3 regions of the Kitasatospora sp. NPDC090308 genome follow, and region 1 is predicted to be linked to each of the others. Evidence: riboswitches for the same ligand, from Rfam matches in the RefSeq annotation. Region 1 holds a riboswitch; each other region holds the start of a gene.
The links. Region 1 has a riboswitch for cobalamin ahead of ACIQVD_RS06620 (ribonucleoside-diphosphate reductase subunit alpha). Riboswitches for the same ligand answer to the same signal wherever they lie in the genome.

Region 1 (3,263 bases):
CGCCGGGGGCGACGTGCGCGCCCAGGTTGACCGAGCCGAGGTTGCAGACCGCGGTCTCGGAGTCGTCGGTGACCTCCAGGATCTCGGTGCACAGGTTCGAGGAGTGCACCGTGCGGCCGGGCAGCGCGGTCTGGTTGGCGGCCCGGTTGGAGGCGTCCTTGAAGGTCATCCAGCCGTTGCCGGTCTGCGCCAGGGTGCGCATCATCCGGGCGTACAGGGTCTGCGCGGGGATGGTGCGCACGGCCTTGCCGGCCAGCTCGGCCTTGACGTACGCCTCGTCGAACTCGGCGCCCCACAGGTCGACCAGCTCCGGCACGTCGGCCGGGGAGAACAGCGACCAGTCGGCGTCGGCGTTGACCCGGCGCATGAACTCGTCCGGGATCCAGTGCGCCAGGTTCAGGTTGTGGGTGCGCCGGGCCTCCTCGCCGGTGTTGTCGCGGAGCTCCAGGAACTCCTCGATGTCGGCGTGCCAGGTCTCCAGGTACACGCAGGCCGCGCCCTTGCGCCGGCCGCCCTGGTTGACCGCCGCCACGGAGGAGTCCAGGGTGCGCAGGAACGGCACGATGCCGTTCGACTTGCCGTTGGTGCCGCGGATCAGCGAGCCGCGGGAGCGGATCCGCGAGTAGGACAGGCCGATGCCGCCGGCGTGCTTGGAGAGCCGGGCGATCTGCGCGTACCGGTTGTAGATCGAGTCCAGGTTGTCCAGCGGCGAGTCCAGCAGGTAGCAGGAGGACATCTGCGGGTGCCGGGTGCCGGAGTTGAACAGCGTCGGCGAGCTGGTCAGGTACTCCAGCCGGCTCATCAGGGTGTACAGCTCGGCGACCTCGCGCACCGACTCCTCGGTGGTGCCGACCGCCAGGCCCGCCGCCACCCGCAGCAGGAAGTGCTGCGGGGTCTCGACCACCTTGCGGGTGATCGGGTGGCGCAGCAGGTAGCGGGACTGGACGGTGCGCAGGCCGAAGTACTCGAAGCGGTCGTCGCCCGCCTCGTCGATCAGCGAGTCGAACAGCCCGGCGTGCCCGGCCACGAACGCGGCGGTGGCGTCGCCGATCAGGCCCTCGGCGTGGCCCACGGCCACCGAGGAGGAGAACGAGGTGACGCCCTGGGTGGCGGCCTCGTCGCGGATCTCCAGCGCCAGCAGGCGGGCGGCCAGCTTCGAGTACTGCGGGTCCTCGGCGATCATCGACGCGGCGGCCTCCACGGCCAGCCCGCGCAGCTCGGCGAAGTCCGAGCCAGCGTGGCGGCCGCGCAGCGCGGCGGCGGCGACGTGGCCGGGGTCCACCTGGGGGAGGTCGGTGCTGCGGTCGGTGAGCAGCCGGAGCAGCGCCGCACCGGGGTCGGTGAAGGCGTCGGCGGATCCCTGGGACGGCAGGGTGACTGAGGCGGCGACGGTCAAGGCGCACTCTCTCCTGTGGCGGCGGACGTGGCTCGGGTTGTCCGGCACCGCACGCGGCCAGGGGAGGGCGGCACGAAGGAACGAGAACGCGTTCCGGCGCGCGAAGACCACCCCCGGTCCGCCCGCGAGACCGGACGGCAAAGCTGTGCTGCATGGCGTCTGCGGGGATGCCGTGTCGCACACCGTCGGCAGGTCCTCGGACTGCGCGGGCGTCGCAGCAACCCGCTCACCGTTGCGGGGCAGTCCCGGATTCGCACCGGATTCCCCTGCGTCGACAGCGAGAGTGAGCATACATGTTGTGGTGGCTGGAACTGGAAGCACCAGATGTAGTAGCGCGTGTCGCGTCGGCGGTGCCGCGCGTAGACAACGAAACCGTCCGCGAACCGTCCGCCGGCCGCCCACGAACCGTCCGCCGACCGCCCACGAACCGTCCGCGAACCGCCCACTGACGGCCCGTGGGCCCGCCCGTGAACCCGCCCGCGGACGGCCCGCGGACGGCTTCGGGTCCGGGCTCGGGGCCCGGCTCGGGCCCGCCCTCAGAACCGCGTCGTGTAGACCCACAGGTCCGTGCCGGGCGCCGCCGACCAGTCCCGCGCGGGGCTGCGGACGAAGCCCAGGGCGTCGTAGATCCGGTGCGCGGCGGTCATCGACGGCCGGGTGGAGAACGCCATCCCGGCCAGCCGCAGTTCCCGGCTGCGCGCGATCGAGGCCCGCACCAGGGCCCGGCCGACACCGCGCCCGCGGGCCGCCGCGCCGACCGCGAGCATCCGGATCTCGCCCTCGTCGGGGTGCGCGACGTCCGCCCACGCGGTGCCGCCGGGCGCGAAGGTCACGCAGCCGAGCACCGCCCCGCCGTCGTCGACGGCGACCAGGAGCTCGGCCTCCCGGTTGCGGCGGGCGGCGTCGCGGAGGAGTGCGGCGTAGGGGGAGTCGGGGCGGGTGTGGCCGTCGCCGACGAAGGCTTCGACGCTGACCTCCCCGGCTCCGGCGAGGTCGCGGTCGAGGGCGCGGCGGACGGTCGGGGAGCGCATCCGGACAGTGTGCCGGACGGCCGACGGCGCGGGTCGGCCAGGTCCGGGTCGAACGGGTAGCCGCCCGGCCGGTGCACGTCGTCGCGGCCGTGCCGGCCGTTGCGGTCCAGGTCGCGGCCGACCAGGACGCCGAGGAGTCCGAAACTGCCGAGGAGGCCCAGCAGGGCGAGTGCGGTGGTCATGCCTCCACTGTCCGCGCCCGGCCGGGGCCGGACGAGTGGCAGGAACGCACCATTGCCACGAAATCCTGCCACTGCCATGCTGGCCGGATGCGGAAGCTGGAGAACGTCGCCGTCGTGGTGCTGGAGGAGGTCCACCCCTTCGAACTGGGGGTGGCCTGCGAGGTGTTCGGCCTGGACCGGAGCGAGAGCGGCCTGCCGGTCTACGACTTCGCCCTGGTCGGCGACCGCCCCGGCCCGATGCGCACCCACTCCGGCTTCACCGTCGACGTCCCGCACGGCCCCGAGCGGATCGCCGGGGCCGACCTGGTGATCGCCACCGCCACCGGCATCCGCGCGCACTACCCCGAGGAGGTCTGCGCGGCGCTGCGGGCCGCCCACGACCGCGGCGCCCACCTGCTGTCGATCTGCTCCGGCAGCTTCCTGCTCGGCGCGGCCGGCCTGCTCGACGGCCGCCGCTGCACCACCCACTGGCGCTACGCCGACCTGATGGCCGAGCGCTTCCCGCTGACCACCGTCGAACCCGGCGTGCTGTACGTGGACGACCACCCGGTGATCACCTCGGCCGGCACCGCCGCGGGCATCGACGCCTGCCTGCACCTGGTCCGCAAGGTGCAGGGCGCCGAGGTGGCCCGGGCGATCGCCCGCCGGATGGTG
Region 2 (3,263 bases), on a different contig from region 1:
GAGACGCCGAGCAGGCCGGCGGTCAGCGCCGTCGCGGCGGCGATCGAGCCGAGGACGCGGCGGGCCGGACGGGCGGGGGCGAGGGTGTCGCTCATGCGGGTGCTCCTTGGTTTCGGGGGCCAGTCGGTCAGGGCGTTCAGCGGGCCGGGCAGGCGAGGGCGGGCGCGGCGGGGCGGGCGCCGTGGGCGGAGAGGGCGACCAGCGGGGTGCCGCTCAGCCCGAGGACCGCCTGGGCGGTGGCGCGGGCGGCGCTGCCCGGGTCGAAGCCGGTGGCGTCGTAGGCGACCGCGCCCCGGACGGCCGGGTCGGCGGCGCAGCCCTGCCGGAGCTCGACCAGGGCGCTCCAGCCCTTGAGCCCGGCCACGGGGCGTCCGGTGGACAGCAGGGTCTGGGTGGCCAGTCCGGTGCTGTTGGCGTTGGAGGCGGTGGCCCCGGCCGCGGCGAACCCGCCGTCGGCGTTCTGGTGCGCGCTCAGCCAGTTCAGTCCGGCGGCGGCCTTCGCGGCGCGTCCGGTGGCGGCGAGGGCCTGGACGGCGAGCGCGGTGGCGTCCGGGTCGGCGGTGCAGGTGGCCTGGCCGAAGGAGGCCGGGAACCCGCCGTCCGCGCACTGGCTGCCGGCCAGGAAGTCGACGGCGGCGGCCGGGGCCCCGGCGGGGGTGCGGGTGAGGGCGATGACGGCCAGGGACTGGCCGAAGGAGTTGCTGTAGTCGCCCCACTGGGAGCGGTCGGAGAAGCGGCCGGCGGCCGTCCGGAGGGAGCGCAGGCGGGCCGGGAGGTCGACGCCGCCGAAGGCGGCCGGGTTCTCGCCGCGGACCTCGGCGGTGAGCAGCAGTTTGGCGGTGGCTCCGGCGTACGCCTCGGTGGTGCCGTCGCCCAGGTAGCCGGCGGTGTTCTCCGGCCTGGCGAGCCAGGCGGTGGCGCGGGCGGCGGCCGTGTCGGAGCCGTGGGCGGCGGCGAAGGCCAGGACGGCGTCGGCGGTCAGCCCCTGGTCGGGGTAGGCGGTGCCGTCGAAGACGGTCTCGAAGTGGTCGCCGTCGACGAGTTGGCGGGCCAGCCAGCCCGCGGCGGCGGCGTCCGGCCGGAGGGTGGCGGTGCCGGCGGGGAGCGGGACGGCCCGGGCGGGGGCGGCCTGGGCGGGGGCGGCCCGGGCGGGGACGGCCGCGGGGAGCGTGGCCGCGAGGGCGAGCGCCGGTATCGCGAGCAGGCGCAGGGGGCGGCGGAGCACGGTCATGGAGAGCCTTTCCGAACCTGCGCGCGGGGCCCGGAGGAGGTGGCGCGCGGCGGCTCAGCCCTCGGAGCTCCGGCCCGCAGACCACGACGGGAGGAGTGGACGTACACCTCCGCCACCGGGTGATCGGGCTCGCCGTCGACAGCCGTCGACGGCCTACCGTTGCGGGTCAGCGCCGGATTCGGACCGGACTTCCCCCGACGGCGGAGTCGGGAAACATGACGGCCCATCATGGCGAGGCGCCGGAGGCCGGGTCAAGGGCGCGCGCGTCCCGCCGACGGACGTCCCGGTCGGCGCTGCGCCTCCGGTTCTTCGCAGGATTCGCCGATTCACCGGTCCGCCGGGTGCGGATTCCGCAGCTCGGCCTGCTGGACCGCCCGCGGTCCGACCGGCAGTCTCGATCATGCGCACCCCAGCCGCCGACGCCTCCGAGGAGTCCCGTGATCGAGCACCGCGTCCGTGTCCACCCCAGCGCCGACCGCCTCCCGCGCGAGGACCAACTCGCCTGGAAGCTCGCCGAGGTGGCCGCCGGCACCGAGCAACCGGAGGCGGCCTGCGCGGACACGGCCGTCAACCGGGTGATCGACAACGCCGCGGTGGCCGTCGCCTCGCTGCTGCGCCGCCCGGTCGCCGTCGCCCGCGCCCAGGCCACCGCGCACCGGGCCGCGCTCCCGGGCGCCTCGGTGTTCGGCAGCGGCACCCGGGTCTCCCCGGAGTGGGCGGCCTGGGCCAACGGCACCGCCGTGCGCGAACTCGACTTCCACGACACCTACCTGGCCGCCGACTACTCGCACCCCGGCGACAACGTCCCGCCGCTGCTGGCCGTCGCCCAGCACACCGGCCGCACCGGCGCGGACCTGCTACGGGGCGTCGTCGCGGCGTACGAGGTGCACGTCGCCCTGGTCAAGGGCATCTGCCTGCACGCGCACCGGATCGACCACGTCGCGCACCTGAGCGCGGCCACCGCCTGCGGCCTCGGGGCGCTGCTGCGGCTGCCGACCGAGGTCACCTACCAGGCCGTCCAGCAGGCGGTGCACACCACCACCGCCACCCGGCAGTCCCGCAAGGGCGAGATCTCCAGCTGGAAGGCGTACGCCCCCGCGTTCGCCGGGAAGGCGGCGGTCGAGGCGGTGGACCGGGCGATGCGCGGCGAGACCTCGCCGTCGCCGGTCTACGAGGGCGAGGACGGCTTCCTGGCCTGGATGCTGGACGGCCCGTCCGCCGACTACGGGGTGCTGCTGCCGGGGCCGGACGAGCCGCGCCGCGCGATCCTGGACACCTACACCAAGGAGTACTCGGCCGAGTACCAGGCCCAGGCGGTCATCGACCTGGCCCGGCGGCTGCGCGGGAAGGCCGGCCCGCTGGAGCGGGTCCGCTCGGTCGTCCTGCACACCAGCCACCACACCCACCACGTGATCGGCTCCGGCGCGAACGACCCGCAGAAGTACGACCCCGCCGCGAGCCGCGAGACGCTCGACCACTCGATCCCGTACATCCTGGCCGTCGCCCTGGAGGACGGCGGCTGGCACCACGAGCGCTCCTACGCCCCCGAGCGGGCCGGACGCCCGGAGACCGTCGCGCTGTGGCGGAAGGTCACCACCGTCGAGGACCCGGAGTGGACCCGCCGCTACCACGACCCCGACCCGGAACGCCGGGCCTTCGGCGGACGCGTGGTGATCACGCTGGACGACGGCTCGGTCGTCGAGGACGAGCTGGGCGTGGCCGACGCCCACCCGGCCGGCGCCCGGCCCTTCGACCGGCCCGCCTACGAGGGCAAGTTCCGCACCCTCGCCGAGGGGATCGTCGCCCCGGCCGACCAGGAGCGCTTCCTCGCCGCCGCGGCCGGCCTCGCCGAACTCGGGGCCGCCGACCTCGGCGAGCTGTTCCCGGCCGTGGACGCCGAAGCGGTGCGCGCCTTCGACGCGACCCTGCCGAAGGGCCTGTTCTGATGCTGCACACCCGCACCACCCCCGCCCAGCGCCGCCGGGCCTTCCGCGAACAGCTCGCCTCCGGCCGGCTGCTGCGCCTGCCCGGC
Region 3 (3,263 bases), on a different contig from region 1:
CGGGCCCGCATCGACGCCGGTGCCGAGTTCCCCGGGGACGAGGAGCGCAGCGAGAGGGTCCGCGTCTTCCGGCGCGGCAGGCTGCCCCGCTACGCCGAGGCGTACCGGGGGTGGCTGGCCGCCGCCGCCGACGTCATCGACACCACCCGCCGCACGCCCCGTCAGGTCGCCGACCGGGCCCTGGAGATCCTCGGGGCGTTGCCCGGCCGTGCGCCACAGCCCCGGGAGGAGTCGGCATGATCGACGGATGGACCACGCTCTCGTCGACCGTCCAGTACCGGGGAGTGCGGCTGGTGGTGCGCCGTGACGCGGTCCGGCGGGCCGATCGGAGCACGGGGACCTACGAGTTCACGGAGTCCGTCGACGGGGTGCGGGTCGTGGCGCTCGACGGGTGGGGGCGGGTCGCACTGGTGGAGGAGGACGTCTACGCGTGCGGGCAGCGGTTGCTGATGTGTCCCGGGGGAGGGTGCGAGCCGGGGGAGGAGCCTGCGGCGGCGGCGCGGCGGGAGCTGGCGGAGGAGGCCGGCGTCCGGGCCGACCGGGTCGAGCCGTTGACGGCGATGTGGCGGATGCCCGCCGGTGCGCGCACCCGGGAGCACCTGTACCTCGCCACTGGTCTGACCGTCGGGGAGCACCGCCGGGAGGCGAGCGAGGCCGACATGGAGTTGCGCTGGGTGCCCCTGCCGGAGGCGGTGGCCATGTGCGCGGACGGCCGGATCACCGAGGCGGGCACGCTCGCCGCCGTCCTGCTGACGTCGCGGCGCACGGCCGCCCCCGGCTCGCCCGCCGGTGGCGCGGCTCGGGGGTGACGGCGGCGCGGGGCGAGGGGGCGCGGATGCCCTGGACTTACCAGGACGCCCGACTATAGGGTCGAAGGCAGGTCCGCGGTGTCAGGGAAGCCGGTGCGAGTCCGGCACGGTCCCGCCACTGTGACCGGGGAGTCCGTCCTCGTGGGCGAGGGCCACTGGCAGCCAGCCGGGAAGGCCGGGGGGCGGGCGTCGATCCGGGAGTCAGGATACCGGCCGCGGGTGATCCGTGTTTTCCACGAGGATGGAGACGACACGCCATGACCCCGGGCTGCTCCCGCACCACCGGTGCGCCACCCGGCCACGTGCCGAAGTCCGTCGGGGCCCAGATCCCCTGACGGAGTGTCAGGCCGCCGCGTCCGCGCGGTGGCCGCACCGCCGCGCGCCCACCCCCGCCGGCGGCCTCCACTCCTCCCCTCCGCACCACCCGGGACGGGAGAAGGAGCCGATGGTACGAGAACTCACCCCCCGCGTGGCCGGCAAGCCGGTCGCCGGCACCCCCGGGGACCTCCGGCGCGGCCTGGAGGCGGTGGGGTTCGCCGTCGCCGTCCCGGCCGAACTCGGCCGCCGGGCCGCCGAGTTCGGCCGCCGACTTCGCCCGGGGCGAGGCCGCCGGACCGGACTTCTCCGCGATCATCCACGCCCTCCGGAGGGACGGCCCGCCTGACGCGCGGGGCAGCGTACGGAGCAGAGCAGGCAGAGCAGGAAGAGGGACACGTCGCACCATGGCACCACCCGTCGGGCGCAAGGTCTTCGCCCACGCGAAACTGCGGCGGCTGCGCCGCGAGCACGGCATGAACCAGGTCGAGCTGGCGCACGAGCTGGGCCTCTCGACCAGCTACCTCAACCAGATCGAGCACAGCCGGCGGCCCCTCACCGCCGCGGTGCTGCTGCGGATCTCCGAAGTCTTCGGCGTGGAGCCGGAGTTCTTCTCCGAGGCGGAGGAGGAACGGCTCGCCACCGACCTGCGGGCCGCCCTCGCCGACGAGGCGTGCGGCCTCGCGGTCGCGGCGGAGGAGGTGGTGGAGGCGAGCCGGAACCATCCGGACGTCGCCCGGGCGCTGGTCGCGCTGCACCGCCGCTACCGGGAGGCCGTCACCCGGGTCGCCGCACTCGACCACCCGGGGGGTGCCGCCGCGGCGCTGGTGCCCGCCGAACCCCACGACCAGGTACGGGACTTCTTCTACGCGCACCACAACCACATCGCGGTCCTCGACGCGGAGGCCGAACGCACCGCCGCCGCCCTCGCCGCGGACCCGACCGGCCGCACGGCCGCGCTGGTGGCCAGGTTCGGCGCCCGCCACGGGGTGCGGGTGCTGGACGCCGACCCGGGCGACCGGGCCGAGATGCGCCGGTTCGACCCGGCCGGCGGCACCCTGCGCCTGTCGCCCTGGCTGGCGGACGGCCAGCGGGCCTTCCAACTCGCCACCCAGCTCGCGCTGCTGGAACACCGCCCGCTGCTCGACGCCCTGGTCGCGGCGGCCGAACCGGCCTTCACCTCCGCGCAGGCCGCCGACCTGGCCAGGATCGGCCTCGCCAACTACTTCGCGGGCGCCCTGCTGATGCCGTACTCCGCCTTCCACACCGCCGCGGAGGAACTGCGCTACGACGTCGAACTGCTCCAGGCGCGCTTCGGCGTCGGCTTCGAGACGGTCTGCCACCGGCTGTCCACCCTCCAGCGCACCGGCCGGCGCGGCGTGCCGTTCTCGTTCCTGCGCGCCGACCGGGCGGGCAACATCTCCAAGCGGCAGTCGGCGACCGACTTCCACTTCTCCCGGCTCGGCGGCACCTGCCCGCTCTGGACCGTCTACGAGGCGTTCTCCGCACCCGGGCGCATCCTCACCCAGGTCGCCGAGATGCCCGACGGCAAGCGCTACCTCTGGATCGCCCGGACGGTGACCCACGGCGGCCACGGCCACCGCGCGCCCCGCAGCGAGTTCGCCGTCGCCCTCGGCTGCGAACTGCGCCACGCCCACCGCCTGGTCTACTCCGAGGGGATCGCCCTCGACCGGGGGCGGGCCGCCACCCCGATCGGCCTGGGCTGCCGGATCTGCGAACGGACCGACTGCGCCCAGCGGGCCCGCCCCCCGGCCGCCGGTCGGCTCGTGGTGGACCCGGACCGGCGCACCCGGGTGCCCTACCCGGTGACCGGCACCGTCCGGCGGCCCGGACCGTCGTAGCGGGCGAGCGGGCGGATCAGCGCGTTGTGGGCGAGCTGCTCGGTGATGTGGGCGGTCCAGCCGGTGATCCGGCTCATCACGAAGATCGGCGTGAAGGCGGGAGTGTCGAAGCCCATCAGGTGGTAGGCGAGGCCCGCCGGGTAGTCCAGGTTGGGGTGGATGCCCTTGCGCTCCAGCACCGCCTCGCGCAGGGCGGTGTGCAGGGCGGCCAGCCGGACGGCCCGGGGGTCCGCCGAGCCCTCGACCAGCCGGTCGAGGGCCGCCTGCATGATCGGGA

Region 2: it holds a riboswitch for cobalamin, as region 1 does, so the genes downstream of both, ACIQVD_RS26045 (prenyltransferase/squalene oxidase repeat-containing protein) here and ACIQVD_RS06620 (ribonucleoside-diphosphate reductase subunit alpha) in region 1, are expected to answer to the same signal.
Region 3: it holds a riboswitch for cobalamin, as region 1 does, so the genes downstream of both, ACIQVD_RS26065 (short-chain fatty acyl-CoA regulator family protein) here and ACIQVD_RS06620 (ribonucleoside-diphosphate reductase subunit alpha) in region 1, are expected to answer to the same signal.

What each region holds. Positions count from the first base shown of each region.
Region 1 is NZ_JBIVXY010000002.1:585,947-589,209, forward strand. Features, by position in the region: gene ACIQVD_RS06620 (ribonucleoside-diphosphate reductase subunit alpha) at 1-1,396, opposite strand, end outside; cobalamin riboswitch at 1,566-1,704, opposite strand; gene ACIQVD_RS06625 (GNAT family N-acetyltransferase) at 1,933-2,427, opposite strand; gene ACIQVD_RS06630 (helix-turn-helix domain-containing protein) at 2,697-3,263, shown strand, end outside.
Region 2 is NZ_JBIVXY010000013.1:119,229-122,491, forward strand. Features, by position in the region: gene ACIQVD_RS26040 (flagellar hook-length control protein FliK) at 1-95, opposite strand, end outside; gene ACIQVD_RS26045 (prenyltransferase/squalene oxidase repeat-containing protein) at 137-1,231, opposite strand; cobalamin riboswitch at 1,328-1,461, opposite strand; gene ACIQVD_RS26050 (MmgE/PrpD family protein) at 1,669-3,177, shown strand; gene prpB (methylisocitrate lyase) at 3,177-3,263, shown strand, end outside.
Region 3 is NZ_JBIVXY010000013.1:124,146-127,408, reverse strand. Features, by position in the region: gene ACIQVD_RS26075 (AAA family ATPase) at 1-240, shown strand, start outside; gene ACIQVD_RS26070 (NUDIX domain-containing protein) at 237-809, shown strand; cobalamin riboswitch at 869-1,042, shown strand; gene ACIQVD_RS26065 (short-chain fatty acyl-CoA regulator family protein) at 1,532-2,986, shown strand; gene ACIQVD_RS26060 (bifunctional 2-methylcitrate synthase/citrate synthase) at 2,944-3,263, opposite strand, start outside.